One region of the Vibrio neonatus genome, then DNA from elsewhere that is predicted to be linked to it. Evidence: riboswitches for the same ligand, from Rfam matches in the RefSeq annotation. Region 1 holds a riboswitch; each other region holds the start of a gene.
The links. A riboswitch is a leader RNA that binds a small molecule or an ion and turns the genes downstream of it on or off. The one in region 1 is predicted to bind thiamine pyrophosphate.
Positions count from the first base shown of each region.

Region 2: it holds a riboswitch for thiamine pyrophosphate, as region 1 does, so the genes downstream of both, OCU38_RS12515 (thiamine phosphate synthase) here and thiC (phosphomethylpyrimidine synthase ThiC) in region 1, are expected to answer to the same signal.
Region 3: it holds a riboswitch for thiamine pyrophosphate, as region 1 does, so the genes downstream of both, thiD (bifunctional hydroxymethylpyrimidine kinase/phosphomethylpyrimidine kinase) here and thiC (phosphomethylpyrimidine synthase ThiC) in region 1, are expected to answer to the same signal.

Region 1 is NZ_AP024885.1:852,184-857,795, forward strand. It holds gene OCU38_RS03995 (conjugal transfer protein TraF) at 1-502, shown strand, start outside; gene thiC (phosphomethylpyrimidine synthase ThiC) at 585-2,513, opposite strand; TPP riboswitch at 2,785-2,883, opposite strand; gene OCU38_RS04005 (anaerobic C4-dicarboxylate transporter) at 3,141-4,562, opposite strand; gene OCU38_RS17065 (pilus assembly FimT family protein) at 4,817-5,371, opposite strand; gene OCU38_RS04015 (porin family protein) at 5,531-5,612, opposite strand, start outside.
Region 2 is NZ_AP024885.1:2,685,337-2,690,948, forward strand. It holds gene OCU38_RS12510 (HesA/MoeB/ThiF family protein) at 1-61, opposite strand, end outside; gene OCU38_RS12515 (thiamine phosphate synthase) at 51-1,229, opposite strand; TPP riboswitch at 1,313-1,426, opposite strand; gene crcB (fluoride efflux transporter CrcB) at 1,467-1,850, opposite strand; one part of gene OCU38_RS12525 (IS630 family transposase) at 2,231-2,685, shown strand; one part of gene OCU38_RS12525 (IS630 family transposase) at 2,684-3,254, shown strand; tRNA gene OCU38_RS12530 (tRNA-Trp) at 3,593-3,669, opposite strand; tRNA gene OCU38_RS12535 (tRNA-Asp) at 3,728-3,804, opposite strand; rRNA gene rrf (5S ribosomal RNA) at 3,889-4,004, opposite strand; rRNA gene OCU38_RS12545 (23S ribosomal RNA) at 4,130-5,612, opposite strand, start outside.
Region 3 is NZ_AP024886.1:839,472-845,083, reverse strand. It holds gene OCU38_RS16090 (pilus assembly protein) at 1-300, opposite strand, end outside; gene OCU38_RS16085 (TadE/TadG family type IV pilus assembly protein) at 315-932, opposite strand; gene OCU38_RS16080 (TadE/TadG family type IV pilus assembly protein) at 936-1,433, opposite strand; TPP riboswitch at 1,950-2,047, shown strand; gene thiD (bifunctional hydroxymethylpyrimidine kinase/phosphomethylpyrimidine kinase) at 2,117-2,938, shown strand; gene OCU38_RS16070 (ABC transporter ATP-binding protein) at 2,946-3,749, shown strand; gene OCU38_RS16065 (ABC transporter permease) at 3,784-4,536, shown strand; gene OCU38_RS16060 (ABC transporter substrate-binding protein) at 4,567-5,520, shown strand; gene OCU38_RS16055 (ABC transporter substrate-binding protein) at 5,555-5,612, shown strand, end outside.

The DNA.
Region 1 (5,612 bases):
CTTAGATGATTTTGAATTGAGTGATTACGATGACTCAAAGAACACTGAGAACGTGTTTAATTTAGATGTTGGCTTTTTATATCAGTGGCATGCGTTGTCTGTCGGTCTTAGTGCTAAGAACCTGATCAGCAATGAGATTGAAACTGCGCCAATATCGGGCACTTCACACACCTATCAAGTTGACCCAAACATTGCGATGGGTGTGGCTTACCAACTTGAGTATTTCACGGTTGCGGTTGATGGTGATTTGAATAAGCAAACAAGGTTTAAACACATTACCACCGATGATACTCAGTTTATACGCGCTGGCGTAGAAGGGAACCTATTTAACTGGGCTCAGCTTCGCGTAGGTTATGAGCATGATTTAGAAGGAAACTTTAAAGACAGCATTACCGCTGGTATTGGTCTAAGTCCGTTTGATGTTGTGCATATTGATATTGCAGGCTCTTATGCGGATGAAACTCAGGCGGGTATTGGTCTGAACTTGTCGTTAACGTTGTAATAAAAGACGGATCCCCAGTGATGATTTGTCACTGGGGATGAATTATGGGTGTTTAATTTAAATTAGCTTTTGGCTGCAAATTTCAAGACCTGACCCCAGGGTGGTAGAGTTCGGAGCCGGAGTCTAGGAACTCTTGGGATTTTTGGCGCATTCCTTCGAGCGGGTTGTCGAGCATTTTGATTTCTAGAGCGGAATCTAGGGCAACTTGTTTGAAGTCTTTAGCATATTCACGCACTTCTTGTGAAATCTTCATTGAGCAGAATTTAGGGCCGCACATTGAGCAGAAATGAGCGACTTTTCCAGATTCTTGTGGAAGCGTTTCATCGTGAAAAGAGCGAGCTGTTTCAGGATCTAATGAAAGATTAAATTGGTCTTCCCAACGGAACTCAAAGCGTGCTTTTGATAAGGCATTATCACGAATTTGCGCGCCTGGATGACCTTTGGCAAGGTCGGCTGCGTGCGCGGCTAATTTGTAGGTAATAAGCCCCGTTTTTACGTCTTCTTTATTCGGTAAGCCTAAATGCTCTTTGGGCGTGACATAGCAAAGCATTGCACAGCCATACCAACCAATTAATGCCGCTCCAATGCCCGACGTAATGTGGTCATAACCCGGTGCAATATCGGTGGTTAAAGGGCCAAGCGTATAAAATGGCGCTTCATGGCAATGCTCTAATTGCTCTTGCATGTTTTCTTTGATCATATGCATCGGGATATGCCCCGGGCCTTCGATGATCACCTGCACGTCATATTCCCACGCTACTTTGGTGAGCTCGCCTAGTGTGCGCAGTTCGGCAAATTGCGCTTCATCATTGGCATCGGCGATTGAACCTGGGCGAAGTCCGTCTCCTAGAGATAAGCTAACATCGTATTTGGCACAGATTTCACAGATTTCACGAAAATGAGTATATAAGAAGCTTTCTTGATGATGGGCCAGACACCACTTAGCAATAATAGAACCGCCGCGCGAAACAATGCCCGTGACACGTTTGGCGGTCATTGGCACGTGGCGCAGCAACAAACCGGCATGAATCGTAAAGTAATCAACGCCTTGTTCTGCCTGCTCAATCAAAGTATCACGCATCACTTCCCAGTTGAGGTTTTCGGCGACGCCGTTTACTTTTTCCAACGCTTGATACATAGGAACGGTACCTATCGGCACTGGGCTATTACGCAAAATCCATTCGCGCGTTTCATGAATATTTCGGCCTGTAGACAAATCCATCACCGTATCTGCGCCCCAGCGGGTAGACCACACCAGCTTTTCAACTTCTTCCTCGATAGATGAACTTACCGAAGAGTTACCGATATTGGCGTTCACCTTAACCAAGAAGTTACGACCAATGATCATAGGCTCTGCTTCTGGGTGGTTGATGTTGGACGGAATAATGGCGCGTCCTTCTGCTACTTCTCGGCGCACAAACTCGGGGGTGATCTCTTTAGGCAAGTTTGCCCCAAAATGTTGCCCTGCATGTTGATGATTTAGCTGCTCGTCAGCAAATTTTTGACGCCCCATATTTTCACGAATCGCAATATACTCCATTTCTGGTGTGATAATGCCTTGACGAGCGTAGTGCAGTTGGGTGACGCAATTGCCCGCTTTTGCTTGGCGGACTTTAGGAAGGTTTCCATAGCGAAGCTCATCTAAGGTGTCATCTTCTAAACGAGTTTTGGTGTAGCTGGAGCTTACACCATCAAGATATTCGGTATCTTGACGCTGGGTTATCCATTGCTCTCTCAGTTTTGGCAAGCCGTTATATAAATCAATAGTGTGCTCAGGGTCGGTGTACACCCCCGAGGTATCATAAACGTGAATAGGCTCGTTGGTTTGATAGATAGGGGATTCTTTACTTCCGCCTACCAAACTATCGGCTAGGGAAATTTCACGCACTGGCACTTGTATCGCCGCGTGTGAACCTTGAATGTAGCGTTTATTTGAATTGGGGTAGGGCTGTACAGACAGTGAATCAATAAATCGTTTCGCTTCTAGCCTAGATTGTTTACGGTTCGACATAGCATTTTCCAATAATTAAAGGTAATAACACCAATTGCAGTCGTTAATTAATCAGTCTAGCGGGTCAAAACTCATGACAGTGACACTGTGAATTTTGATTTTAAAACAACGAGTTACTCTAAAATCTAGCGTTACTATCAAGCGTTTACTCTATGCTATTTCTGATCATTTAATCATAGTGATTGGTATAAAATGCTTGGCGGATTTGACGCAACAAGAAAGAACACAGCTTAGATAAAGTTGTGATCTGGGGATAGAGATCTGGGTTGATAAAATCTCTACTCTTGTTCCCTTCGCAGGTATTAGCCTGATCAGGTTCAACGGATCCCGAGTTAACGGTCTCAGCCTTATGGCACTCCGACAAGTGATTTGTAGTATACGAGTCTTATTGAGTGAATGAAAGATGCACCATTAAAGGAAATTAAGTGCATATAAATTGCACGAGGAGAGAGTCAATTAGAATAGGAAGACGCAGATAAACTCTTGTAAAGAAAACGAGAAATCACTCAGTACCCTAATGGTGCATAAAAAACCCGAGAACCTAGTTAGCTCTCGGGTTTTCTTCTTACGGGGTATCCGTTTTGCTGTGTCTCGCACTAGTTAAGTTCGTTTTTTAAAGCATCGCTATTACGCTAGCTCCAATGTTTTTGAGCTAAGACGATTCATATAACCGTTTACCGCAAAAGCAAGTCCGCCAACCACTATCGCCCACAACCAAAGAGGCAAAATGCCGATGGATAATGCATAGCCAATAGCGGTTGCACTAATCACACCAATGAAGCCTGGAATTAAGAAACTATGGTTGAGAATATATTTACCTATCCGAGTTGTTCCTGAACGGTCAAAGGTGATGGCGGCTAGATCGGATGGGTAAAATGGGAAAAAGTAGTAAGCGTAACAAGCGGGTAGCACGCCAATAAGCACTTCGGCTGGGATCCCTAACGCAAAGCCAAGCGGCAACATGATGGTGAGCACGGCCGCTTGACTCTTCAAAAACACAGATGATGCATACATCGCAATGGCAAAGGTCCACGGATGTGTTTGCACGATATCTTCAACCAAACCAATGATATATGGTTTATTGTGCGCAATGATGGTGTCACTCATCCAGGCAATACCAAAGATGATGATGACCGCACTCATTCCTGCGATAAAGACGTTAGTTTTTACGATTTTTTTCGGGTCAACATTGGTCGTAAGCAAAATGATAGCACCTACTGACAACATCAAAAATTGGAGCGCAGTCGAGGTGCTGACTCCTTTTGGTAGCAAGCCAATATCTTTACCAAACATCGCAATACAAATTACAGTGAGGATACCAAGCAAGAATACGGTTAAGCCTCGTTTTGCTTGTTTGTCTTCTTGTGCCCCATTGGTGTGGGTGCTTGTTTCACTGGTATCGATAAGTTGCGCTTTAAATTGAGGATCTTTACAACGCTCTAAAAACTCAGGGTCTTCGCTAAGATCTTTACCGCGTTTAAGGCTCCAAGTGGCGGCTAAAAGCACGCCTGTAAGCGTTGCAGGAATAGTGACTAGCAATACCTGACCTAAGGTAATATCCAGATTATTACTTGCCGCAGTTGCCATAACTACCGCTGCCGCCGCCGCAATAGGGCTAGCAGTAATGCCCATTTGAGAGGCGACGGTTGAGATAGCCATCGGTCTTTCGGGGCGAATACCACGCTTTATACTAACATCGTATATTACAGGTAATAGAGGGTAGACGGAGTGACCTGTGCCGACCAATACCGTTAAGAAATAGGTACATAACGGCCCTAAAAAGACTACTTTTGAAGGGTGTTTCCTTAGCAGTATCTCAGCATATTTAACCAATAATTTGAGGCCGCCAGTGGCTTCAAGTGTGGCGGATGCGGCAACCACAGCAAGGATGATCAGCATGACTCCGATAGGCGGTTGACCCGGCGCAATACCAAATACAAAACTGAGAACAGAAACGCCCAATCCGCCAAGCAAGCCAAACGCAATACCGCCATAGCGGATGCCAACAAATATAACGGCTAAAAGTAACAACATGTGCACATAAAACATAACCACTCCTTATGCTAACGACTGCATTTATAGTACGTTTATTGCTATGTACATTTTATGATCTGAATAGGAAAAATATTGCATATTGAAATGGGTTTTCAAATATTGGAAGCTAGTCACCTTGTTGCATTTTGGTAGGTTGTATGTGATTGTTTTGTGGTTTTTTTGCGTGGTTTTAATCAGCTGTCATCTTGTTTGGGTTGATGACGTGATCTATTAATATTTACCGACGTTGAGTGGCTAAATCTCTAGGCTTAACAACCTTCGACAATGGAACCAGAATAATAAACACCTTTGGTTGCTTCATTAATATAAAACGCATAGCAACCATTGGATTTCAGTACATAGCCTCTTGGCCAAATATAAGAGGCCCGATCTTGTCCGCCATTTTGCGTCAGGGGATAATTTGGCACCGCAACATAGCCATTCTTGCCGGGAAACATATTTCCTAAAATACAAAATTCAGGTTCACCACAAGGAACGGTTTGCCAATTGCGAGTCCATGAGGTGGGAACTTCTATATCAAGCAGTGCGCGAAGTGTTCCTGCGCTGGCGGCAGGCATTCCACCGGTGAGTGAAATGGTTTGCCCTTGGTAGTCAATGGAGGTGTTTGCGTTGTCGATGGCAATTTTTGCATCGGCGAAAGAGAGTGAGGATTTTAGAGCGCCTTCGACTCCTTTAATGCTGGCTTCAAAAGCATTATTTGAGAAGTTGAGAAAGCGCGGAGCAGCCACTACCGCCAGTGTTGCGACAATGACAAGTGCCACTATTAACTCTATTAAGGTAAATCCTTGCTGTTGATTTCGCACTTCCCATCCTTAGGATTTGTTACCAATCTACGCGCATATTAACATATCAATACATCTTATTGTGACTCAAATTTTCAGTGTGGGAAAAATAGTAAAGCCACTGCATAAGCAGTGGCTTTGGTCGTAGCATTGTGTTGGATAATGGTGCGAGAGGGGCGATTAAAACTGGTAACCAAGTGTCCAAGAGACAGTGTAATACTCGCTATCATTGTAGCGCGAGAAATCAAATCGAAAGTCCGAG
Region 2 (5,612 bases), 910 kb from region 1:
CTCCGATCTCAGGCAACATTATTTGCCGTTGATAACGTACAAATTCCTTATCAGTGAGCATTGGTCACTCCATCCACTGAGTGTTCAGAGTTAAACAACACTTGAAATTGATCGACTGCTTTCTTCTTATCATCCGCTAATGTTACAGCCCTAACCACTGCCACACTCGAAACACCAGTATCGATCACCTTAGGCGCACGCGCTAAATCAATACCACCAATCGCAACACTAGGTAGGAGTGATCCTCTTTGCTTACCAATAGATGAAATAAGGGCTTGGTATAGTTTGAGTTTGATTAGTCCTTGCGGAGATGAAGGCATGTCTTTGGTGGTGGTTGGGAATATATGCCCCAATGCAAGGTATGAAGGTTTGTACTGCAAGGCATTAATAATCTCGAAATAGCCATGAGTTGAGATACCTAAACCGATATCGCTATCCAATAGACTGCTATCTTCTAGCTCAGCTAAGTCCTCTTGGCCTAGATGAATACAGGATGCTCCATGCTCTAAAGCAAGTCCCCAGTAATCATTGATAACGATATCAACACCACGTTCTTTGCCTATTTGAATAGCACGTTTTACATCATCAGAAACGTCACTGGCTGCTTTGTCTTTTATTCTGAGCTGTAAAATTTCCACACCACAAGTAGCTAACTCTTCCACTAATTCTATGCTGTCTACTACTGGATATAGACCAAAGCATCGCGTCTGTTTACGAACTGTTGTCGCGAGATTATTGTTTCTTAAGCGGGGAAAATAGCGGATATCCGATGGCCATGTTTCACATGAAACATGCTGTGCACTACGAGAAGTTAGCGCAGAATCTTCAATCGTAAATCCAAGAGAAAGTGAAACCAGTAACCAAGCAATGTAACTATCGCGTGTTGTCGAGTACTCAGCTAACACATAGTCCCATTCAAACTGAGTGCCATTGCCTAAGCGGACAATGTCTTTGCCTTGTGTAAACAAAGTTGTGATAGAAGCGATGTGTTGGTTATTTTGATCGTAAATGGCAATAGATTGTTGTGATGATTCACTGTCATCTACAACTAAATTATAGGATTGCTCTGGGGCAGCTAGACTAATAGCAAAGTTATCGCCTTGCTTGTATTCAGTAATTAGGTTTGTAAAACCAGCATCACGTGCGCACTCAATAACAGAGTCAACCGCTGCGTGAAAAGCTGGAGTAGCATTGGGGGATTGTATAAAGCTAGTAAGTGGGGATTCCATCGCCCTATCCTTCTGTAATAAACACAGCTTGTCGGATAGATTGATGGCAGGTGGTACTAAGTTAAAAATCTTAATACCTAAATAGAATTGACCACCTTGTTTCCTTCGCAGGTATTATCCTGTATCAGGTTCTACGGATTCCGTATTCACGGTCTCAGCTTCTTGTGATTAACACTTCAGCACTCCGACAAGCAGATTCATTATATAGAAACTATCAAAAGAACAAAGCAAACTTACTCAGTTTTTGAACACAAGATGAAAACCGATCATTGCAGCAGAGATACTAAACACAACATTGAGTAGAATATTTAGACCCGCTTTCCAATAGTCACCTTGTTGGAACATAAGAACATTATCCATAGAGAATGTTGAGAAGGTAGTTAAGGCACCAAGGAAGCCAAGCCCAACGATTTGACGCCATGGGTCTACAGCAATCACTTCGTTTTCAAATAACGCAATAAGCGTACCCATTATAAATGAGCCAACAATATTTACGGTTAACGTACCATAAGGAAAACCTCGGCCTAAAAGAAGTACGCAAAGTTCAGATATTAAATAACGTGAACAAGCACCAAAAGCGCCACCTATTGCGATAAAACCTAGGGTTGCAAACTGTCCCATTGCCACTTATCTCCCAAGAAAACTAGTTAGATTTAAAAAGTTACATGCGTCACTTTATATGACGTTAATGTGATCTAGATCATTAGCATAGCAAACATATGCACTCGATATAATGTAAAAGTTTAGATTGCAGAAAATAGTAGCAATTAGGTCAATAATCGTAATAAGAAAGAGAAATTCGCATCTTGAAAAATATTGTTCATACACACGATCAAATACGGATATAGAGTCTCTAGAAGAGGCTCTGAAGTGGCATAAAGATAAATAGGCATCAATATAGTAACTAAAGGAAAGACATCCTTAAATTCCATTTGAGGCAAGATAGTGATACCAATTCCGTTAATTTTATGATCTAATAATGGACTCTTAAAGGAGTCCTTATGAAGCATGATTTTCCGAGTCTGATTAATTCCACATCCAACGCTCGACTTAGAATGCGTTATTTAGCCGTTTCTCATTTTGTTGACGGTAAAAGTCGCACTCAAATAGCTAAGTACCTTAAAGTTAGCAGAGTAAGCGTCAATAAATGGGTCAAAGCATATCTCGACAATGGTCTTGAAGGACTTCAAGAGAAACCACACACTGGTAGACCTCATCGCCTAACAGACGAGCAAAAATCACAACTCAAAGAGTATGTTATCGAATATGCCGTAAATGAGAGTGGCGGTCGCCTTCAAGCAAAAGACATTGGGCTCTATATAGAAAGCAATTTCAGTACATCATATAAAAAGTCGGCGCTCTATCAGTTATTACATGACATAGGCTTGAGTTGGATTACTACTCGTTCCAAACATCCTAAGCAGTCAGTTGAAGCTCAAGAAGCTTTTAAAAAAATTCCCAATCGAAACGATCCTTAAGATCCCTGGCCATGTCGCCTTAAAAGATGTTCAAATATGGTTTCAAGATGAGGCTAGATTTGGTCAACGCAATACAACAACGCGAATATGGGCAGAGAAAGGTACGCGTCCTAGAGTAGTACAACAACAGCAGTTTGAGTATGCATACCTTTTCGGAGCAGTATGTGTCACGACAGGAGAAGCTGAAGCGATAGTGGTTCCCCTGAGCAATATGGAAGCAATGAAAGAGCAACTCAGATTAATTTCTCAAGCCACACCAGCTGGCAAGCATGCTGTTGTGATCATGGATCAAGCGAGTTGGCACCAGAGCTATCTTGCAGATGAATTTGAGAACCTTACCATCATTCATATCCCACCTTATTCTCCCGAACTTAACCCTATAGAACAGGTATGGAGTTGGCTGCGTCAAAATGAAGTAGCAAATAGGTGCTTCGAAAATTATGACGATATTGTAGAGACAATATGTAGAGCGTGGAATCGGTTTTGTGAAGATAAAAGCAGAGTCATCTCCCTCTGCTTTAGAGATTGGTTAAACTTGATAAGTTAATTAACGGAATTGGTATGACAGTCCTATAAATGGAAAGAACATGCTGCTTCAAAAGAGAGAGACAAAAATCCAGATACAAAAAAAGGCCTCAGTCTCTCGACTAAGGCCTTAATTATGGCAGGGGTGGAGAGATTCGAACTCCCAACACGCGCCGTCTTCAGGGATTAGGGGAATCCGCTGCTCTGCCAATTGGAGCTACACCGTTAGAATTCTTTAGTTTCTCAATCTGAAAAAACCTCGCTTTCGTATATAGGCAGAAAGAGTGCCTACAACAGAAAGAAGTGAACAAAATGCAGATACGAAAAAAGGCCTCAGTCTCTCGACTAAGGCCTTAATTATGGCAGGGGTGGAGAGATTCGAACTCCCAACACGCGGATTTGGAATCCGCTGCTCTGCCAATTGGAGCTACACCCCTAAATTCTTCAGTTTCTTAATCTGAAAAAACCTTGCTAAAGCAAGGTTATCAGAATAAGTGGCGGAGTGGACGGGACTCGAACCCGCGACCCCCGGCGTGACAGGCCGGTATTCTAACCAACTGAACTACCACTCCGCACCAATTTGTTACTAAACAAGGTCTTATAAATGCCTTATCCAGTTTTTGTCTCTAGATATAAAATCTAAAAACTTAATTAAAGCCTGGCGATGTCCTACTCTCACATGGGGAAGCCCCACACTACCATCGGCGCTATTGTGTTTCACTTCTGAGTTCGGCATGGAATCAGGTGGGTCCACAATGCTATGGTCGCCAAGCAAATTCTTTTTTACTTCCAGCTTTTAAAAAGCTAGAGGTAAATAATTCGGAAAACTGTTATTTAAAAGTTATGTCACACATTCAAAGTTCTTACTTTGAGTCCACAAAACCCCTTGGGTGTTGTATGGTTAAGCCTCACGGGCAATTAGTACAGGTTAGCTCAATGCCTCACAGCACTTACACACCCTGCCTATCAACGTTCTAGTCTCGAACAACCCTTTAGGACACTTAAAGTGCCAGGGAAGACTCATCTCAGGGCTCGCTTCGCGCTTAGATGCTTTCAGCGCTTATCGATTCCGAACTTAACTACCGGGCAATGCCATTGGCATGACAACCCGAACACCAGAGGTTCGTCCACTCCGGTCCTCTCGTACTAGGAGCAGCCCCCTTCAATCTTCCAACGCCCACGGCAGATAGGGACCGAACTGTCTCACGACGTTCTAAACCCAGCTCGCGTACCACTTTAAATGGCGAACAGCCATACCCTTGGGACCGACTTCAGCCCCAGGATGTGATGAGCCGACATCGAGGTGCCAAACACCGCCGTCGATATGAACTCTTGGGCGGTATCAGCCTGTTATCCCCGGAGTACCTTTTATCCGTTGAGCGATGGCCCTTCCATTCAGAACCACCGGATCACTATGACCTGCTTTCGCACCTGCTCGAATTGTCATTCTCGCAGTCAAGCGGGCTTATGCCATTGCACTAACCACACGATGTCCAACCGTGTTTAGCCCACCTTCGTGCTCCTCCGTTACTCTTTGGGAGGAGACCGCCCCAGTCAAACTACCCACCAGGCACTGTCCGCAATCCCGATTAGGGACCTACGTTAGAACATCAAGCATACAAGGGTGGTATTTCAAGATTGCCTCCACAAACACTGGCGTGCTTGTTTCAAAGGCTCCCACCTATCCTACACATGTAGGGTCAATGTTCAGTGCCAAGCTGTAGTAAAGGTTCACGGGGTCTTTCCGTCTAGCCGCGGGTACACTGCATCTTCACAGCGATTTCAATTTCACTGAGTCTCGGGTGGAGACAGCGTGGCCATCATTACGCCATTCGTGCAGGTCGGAACTTACCCGACAAGGAATTTCGCTACCTTAGGACCGTTATAGTTACGGCCGCCGTTTACCGGGGCTTCGATCAAGAGCTTCGACCTAAGTCTAACCCCATCAATTAACCTTCCGGCACCGGGCAGGCGTCACACCGTATACGTCATCTTACGATTTTGCACAGTGCTGTGTTTTTAATAAACAGTTGCAGCCACCTGGTATCTGCGACTCCTAGTAGCTCCATCCGCAAGGGACTTCACCGCCAAGAGCGTACCTTCTCCCGAAGTTACGGTACCATTTTGCCTAGTTCCTTCACCCGAGTTCTCTCAAGCGCCTTGGTATTCTCTACCCGACCACCTGTGTCGGTTTGGAGTACGATTCCTTATAATCTGAAGCTTAGAGGCTTTTCCTGGAAGCATGGCATCAATGACTTCACTGCACGTAGCAGCTCGACATCGTATCTCAGCGTTAAGAAAGTCCGGATTTACCTAAACTTTCCGCCTACATACTTGAACCTGGACAACCATCGCCAGGCCCACCTAGCCTTCTCCGTCC
Region 3 (5,612 bases), on a different replicon from region 1:
ATCGACGCTAAAATTCCATGATTTTATAAAGGCTGAGGTATCTAAATAACCACTAGGAAAATTGACCTGAAAATAGCGCTGAGCGGCGTTTTTCGCCGCATCTTCACCCAAAGATGACACTCGTGCGGCGGCAATTCCGGCAGCATCAACCGCTGCAAATAATTTAGTTTTTGCAATATAAGCACGGCCAGTGTCTATGGTGAAAGCCGCCAGAATTATCATAAAAGGAAGCGCGATTACCATAAATAACGAGATGGCGCCTTTCTGGTTAGTTGGGGTCTTTATCCAACGCTTATACATTTTGCTTCCTTGCATTATAAGTACGTACGCTCACTGATGATGAAATCATTGCTGAGTAAAAAACTAGAAATAGGGGTATAGCGGTAGTACACCTCGACAATATAGGTGGACTCGCCATCTTGGATGACTGAGGTTTGTGCGTTATCGATGGTGACGGTCGGGAAGTTATCTATTTTTATCTGCGCGTCATTATCGGGCAGGTTACATTCTTTAATATCATCCTCATTGTCGTCATCAATATTGACGTTACTCCACGAGGGGCAGTTGGCCCATATCGCGCTGGTGGCAGAAATGGCCGAATCCATCCACTTTACTTGTCTAGAGATGTAAATAAATTCCCCTTCATCGTTGTCTCGTCTAGACACTTGATTGATGATAATGGTGCCATCGTGAGGCATATCCAGCGGGGTCGCACTGTTGGCGATGATGTCCATTACTGTTTCTACGGTGTAGCTACTGGCGCGCGAGATCAGGCTTGCACCTTCTCGACTCAGGTTAAGCATAATATTCTTGGCTTGTAGAATGAGCGTGAACTCAAAAATAGTCATTAATAACAACAGCAGCACAGGGGTGACTAAGGTCATTTCAACGGCGGCTAATCCAGCTTGCTTTCTAAAGAATCGTGTCTGCATGTTTTATACTTGCTCGTTAAATTCTTCGTTTTTCATCGTGGCACTGACGGTAAATTTATATGTACCATCAGTCAGGATCGGGATAATGAGCGGGCTAAGACTGTGCCACTCACAGTCGAGATGGATAGACACCAATTGTCCTGGAGAGCCAAAACCAGACACACTGTGCCCATCAACGTCTTCAACGCGAATATCTTTGATATCCATCACTTTTTCTAATATGCCAATGGATGAATGCTCAATGACGGTAAGGACAGCGTTTTCTCGCAAAGGATTGTCTTGGTCTGGATCGGAATCTGTTCTACCGGTAATGGCGTAACGAGCCCCTTCACGAACCGCATGTTGCATAGTGAGTTTGACGTAGCCAAATAGAGCAAAATCGACAATGGTAAACAACAGTAGGAAAAATAAGCTAAAAACAACAGAAAACTCGACAAGGGAGATGCCAGCTTGTTTGTTTCTCGGTTTTGTGAGAGAGGGGGAAACCCGTAATAACTTCAAAATGCACCAAACTTCCATGTTGGGACAAAAATACTGCAAATCCTTAATATTTAAGGGGGTAAATTTGTTGTTTTGTTAATATATGTAAGTGTTAATGCTGAAACCGTAACAAATTGTATTTTTTATTGCTAGAGAGCTTCTATTCGTTTGCTGAATATGTGATCAGGCTCACCATGTTGTAGTGAATGTGATATTGAGGCAATTTTTTCCTTAAAATATTAAGCAATTATCTCATGTAAGGAGTAGAAGGTACTGCAAGTGTTGACTTGTCGATGTTGTGCGCACTTGGCAACACGGCGAAAAATACCAACGTTTGCTCCATATACCTAACGTTCACTCATCAATGACAATCATTTTTTATTTGTGTATTGGTTAGTGGTATTTGTGGGTATCTGTTTTATTTCTGTTGAGTTTGAGTATACGAAGGTATGTCCAGATTTAGCATTTACTGTCAAGGCTCTGAATTTCTTCCTTTTCTGGTTCCCTCACCATAGGGACTCTGATAGTATCGCTGCATCGTATTAGTCGGGGAGCCAATAGGCTGAGATCGCAATAGCGAACCCGTTGAACCTGATTCAGTTAGTGCTGACGTAGGGAACTAATCGCCATTCTAGCTATAGATCTCAACTTTTCTAGCGCAGTAGGCATTGGTTTCGTTCGTCTAACGAAAAGGAAATGTCTTCGTGTCTCAAACAAATAAAACACCTATTGTCCTTACTATTGCTGGCTCTGACAGTGGTGGCGGTGCAGGTATTCAAGCCGATATTAAAGCCATCTCTGCCACAGGAAGTTACGCCTGTTCGGTGATTACCGCGTTAACTGCGCAAAACACTCAAGGTGTGAGTGGTATCTTGCCGATTTCTGCCGAGTTTATTGAACAACAGCTGGATGCGGTATTTACCGATTTAGACGTGGTTGCGGTAAAAGTGGGTATGTTAGCTGAAGCGGCGTTGATTGAAGCTGTGGTGAAAAAGCTAAAACAATACCAACCTAAATACTTGGTAGTTGATCCTGTGATGGTAGCGACGAGCGGAGATTTGTTGCTGCAACAATCGGCCATTGCAACTCTAAAGACTAAGTTACTGCCACTTGCTGATGTGATCACGCCTAATTTGCCCGAAGCGGCCACCTTGTTAAATCAAGAGTTACCGACGACTGAATTGCAGATGAAGGCGATGATAGAAGATCTGCGGGCGTTAGATTGCAAAGCGGTGTTGCTAAAAGGCGGTCACTTAGAAAGTGAAGCCACCAGCACTGATTTGCTCATTACTGCAGATAAAGTAGACACTTTTACCGTAGAGCGCATTAATACACAAAACACCCACGGTACGGGCTGCACTTTGTCATCGGCGATCGCTTCGTACTTGGCGCAAACAGGGGACTTACTTGAGTCGGTTTCGTTAGGGAAAGAATATATTTCTAACGCAATTGCGCATGCAGATGAACTTCATATTGGTAAAGGACACGGTCCTGTACATCACTTCTACGCACTAAACACTAAGTAATCGACTCATGCAAAGTCATCCTTCTCAAGATGGTGTTCATCCGGTTGTTGAATCGAACGCACAAGGCATAGTGATTAATAATGGCAGTTTGCAGTTCGCTGATGCCGATGCTCCGTTATTTAGCCAGCTCAATTTGACCTTTCAACAAAGCAGTTGGAGCAGTGTGCTCGGAAAAAGTGGCTGTGGCAAAACCAGTCTGTTGCGCCTTATGGCGGGATTGTTACCTGACAGCGTACATTGGAGCGGTACTATCCACAGCAGTTTTGCCAATCCGTTGTCAGAGTCCATCGCTTATATGGCGCAACAAGACTTATTGATGCCGTGGCTGACGGTGATAGATAACGTCTGCTTTAGTGACCGATTCGCTTCTACAAAACTGACCAAACCACAACAGGCACAACGAAAACAGCAAGCCAGTGCTTTGCTAGATAAATTGGGTTTGTCTGGACAAGAGCAGGTGTACCCAAGGCAACTATCCGGCGGCATGAAGCAGCGCGTGGCCCTTGCGCGCACACTAATGCAAGACAAGCCCATCGTTCTGATGGACGAACCATTTTCGGCGCTAGATGCGGTAACGCGCTATCGCTTGCAAGATCTGGCCTGCGAAATGTTAGCGGGAAAAACCGTGGTGCTTATTACCCACGACCCTCAAGAAGCGCTTCGTTTGAGCGACCGCATTTATCTGATGCAATCCTCTGAAAATGTAGAAACCGTTGCCGTCCCTGTTGGGGATGCTCCTCGTCTTATTAGCGCGGAAATGGCGCAGCTGCAACAAAGCATTATTGAGCAATTAGGAGGCCGAGGTGAGTAAACCTGTCGTGGTTCAGCAAGGCTTAACCAGTCGCGTGAAAGCCAATTCATCTATGGTATTTCGCTTAGTGGTTTCGTGCTTAGTGGTGCTGGGCATTTGGCAAGCCGTGGTAACGTTTTTTGATTTACCTAGCTTTATTTTGCCCGAGCCGGTGGCGGTATTTAACCGCTTAGGCACCCGCAGTGATGTGTTGTGGCAACACACCATTATCACTTCCCAAGAAATCATCTTAGGTTTGATTTTGGGGTTAAGTATGGGGCTGATGTTTGCGTTGCAAATGTTGTTGTTTGAGCCTTTGCGCCGTTGGTTGTTGCCTATTTTGATTGCCTCACAAGCTATTCCTGTATTTGCCATTGCACCCATTTTGATGCTGTGGTTTGGCTATGGCATTGCCTCAAAAGTGGTGATGGCGGCGCTGATTATCTTTTTTCCAGTCACTACCTGTTGTTACGATGGATTGCGTAATACGCCCAAAGGGTACCTTGATTTAAGCAAAACTATGGGCGCCTCTCGCTGGCAACAACTGACTCAAGTAAGACTGCCTGCAGCAATGCCTGCATTAGCGTCCGGCATCCGTGTTGCGGTAGTGGTGGCACCGATAGGCGCAGTGGTGGGTGAATGGGTAGGCTCTAGCGCCGGTTTGGGTTATTTAATGCTGCAAGCCAATGCTCGCATGATGATCGATGAGATGTTTGCCGCGCTATTTATTTTGGCGCTGATCTCCGTCACCTTGTATTTCATCACCGACCGATTACTCAATAAATTTATCCCGTGGCAGTTCGATTAACTGTTGGATTTATGTCATTAAGGAAGAGACATGACCTCGTTTAAAACAAAATTCAGCGCAGTATTAGCAAGCGTTGCGCTTTTATTTAGCAATGCGGTTTTTGCTAAAGAGAAACAACTGACGTTAATGCTGGACTGGTTTGTAAACCCCAATCATGGGCCAATTGTGATTGCCCAGCAAAAGGGTATGTTTGCCAAAGAAGGCTTAAAAGTCACTATTCAAGAGCCAGCCGATCCGAGCGTTCCATCAAAGCTTGTGGCGGCGAACCAAGTGGATCTGGCCATTTCCTATCAACCCTCGTTTTTGATTGATGTAGCATCGGGTTTACCTTTGGTGTGGAGCGGCACGTTACTGGCCACCCCTTTAAATACCTTGACGGTATTAGACAACGGCAAAATTAATACGCTAGCGGATCTAAAAGGAAAAACCGTCGGCGTATCCGTTTCTGGCTCTGACGAAGCCATTATTGGCCGCATGTTAAAAAACGACGGCGTTGATTTCTCAGACATTAAAATTGTGAATGTGGGATGGGCGCTTTCGTCGTCGTTAGCGTCGGGTCGCGTTGATGCTATTTGGGGCGGAATGCGCAACTTTGAATCGCACCAGTTAGAGCTTGAAGGGTATAAATCCAAGAGCTTTTACCCAGAAGAGCACGGCATTCCACCCTACGATGAATTGATGTTTGTCGCCAACGCGAAACACTACGATAAAGACGCTATTGCTCGCTTTAATAAAGCCCTTGAGTTAGCCACTCAATACATTGTCAATCATCCAGAGCAAGCATGGAAAGAGTTTGTGGCCTACAACCCTGACACTCTGGATAACGAATTAAACCATAGAGCTTGGTTAGATACCTTAACCCGCTTTGCACTGCGTCCTTCGGCGATGAATAAACAGCGCTATGACGACTACAGCCACTTTATGCAACAGCTTAATATTATAAAAACGATCCCGGATAGTAATACCTATCTTATTGATTTTTAACCCGTAATAATTATTTCAAGGAAAAGGAACCCTAATGAAACGATCTATCTCGACTTTGCTTGCGTTACTGGCAACTACTTCTGTTTTATTTA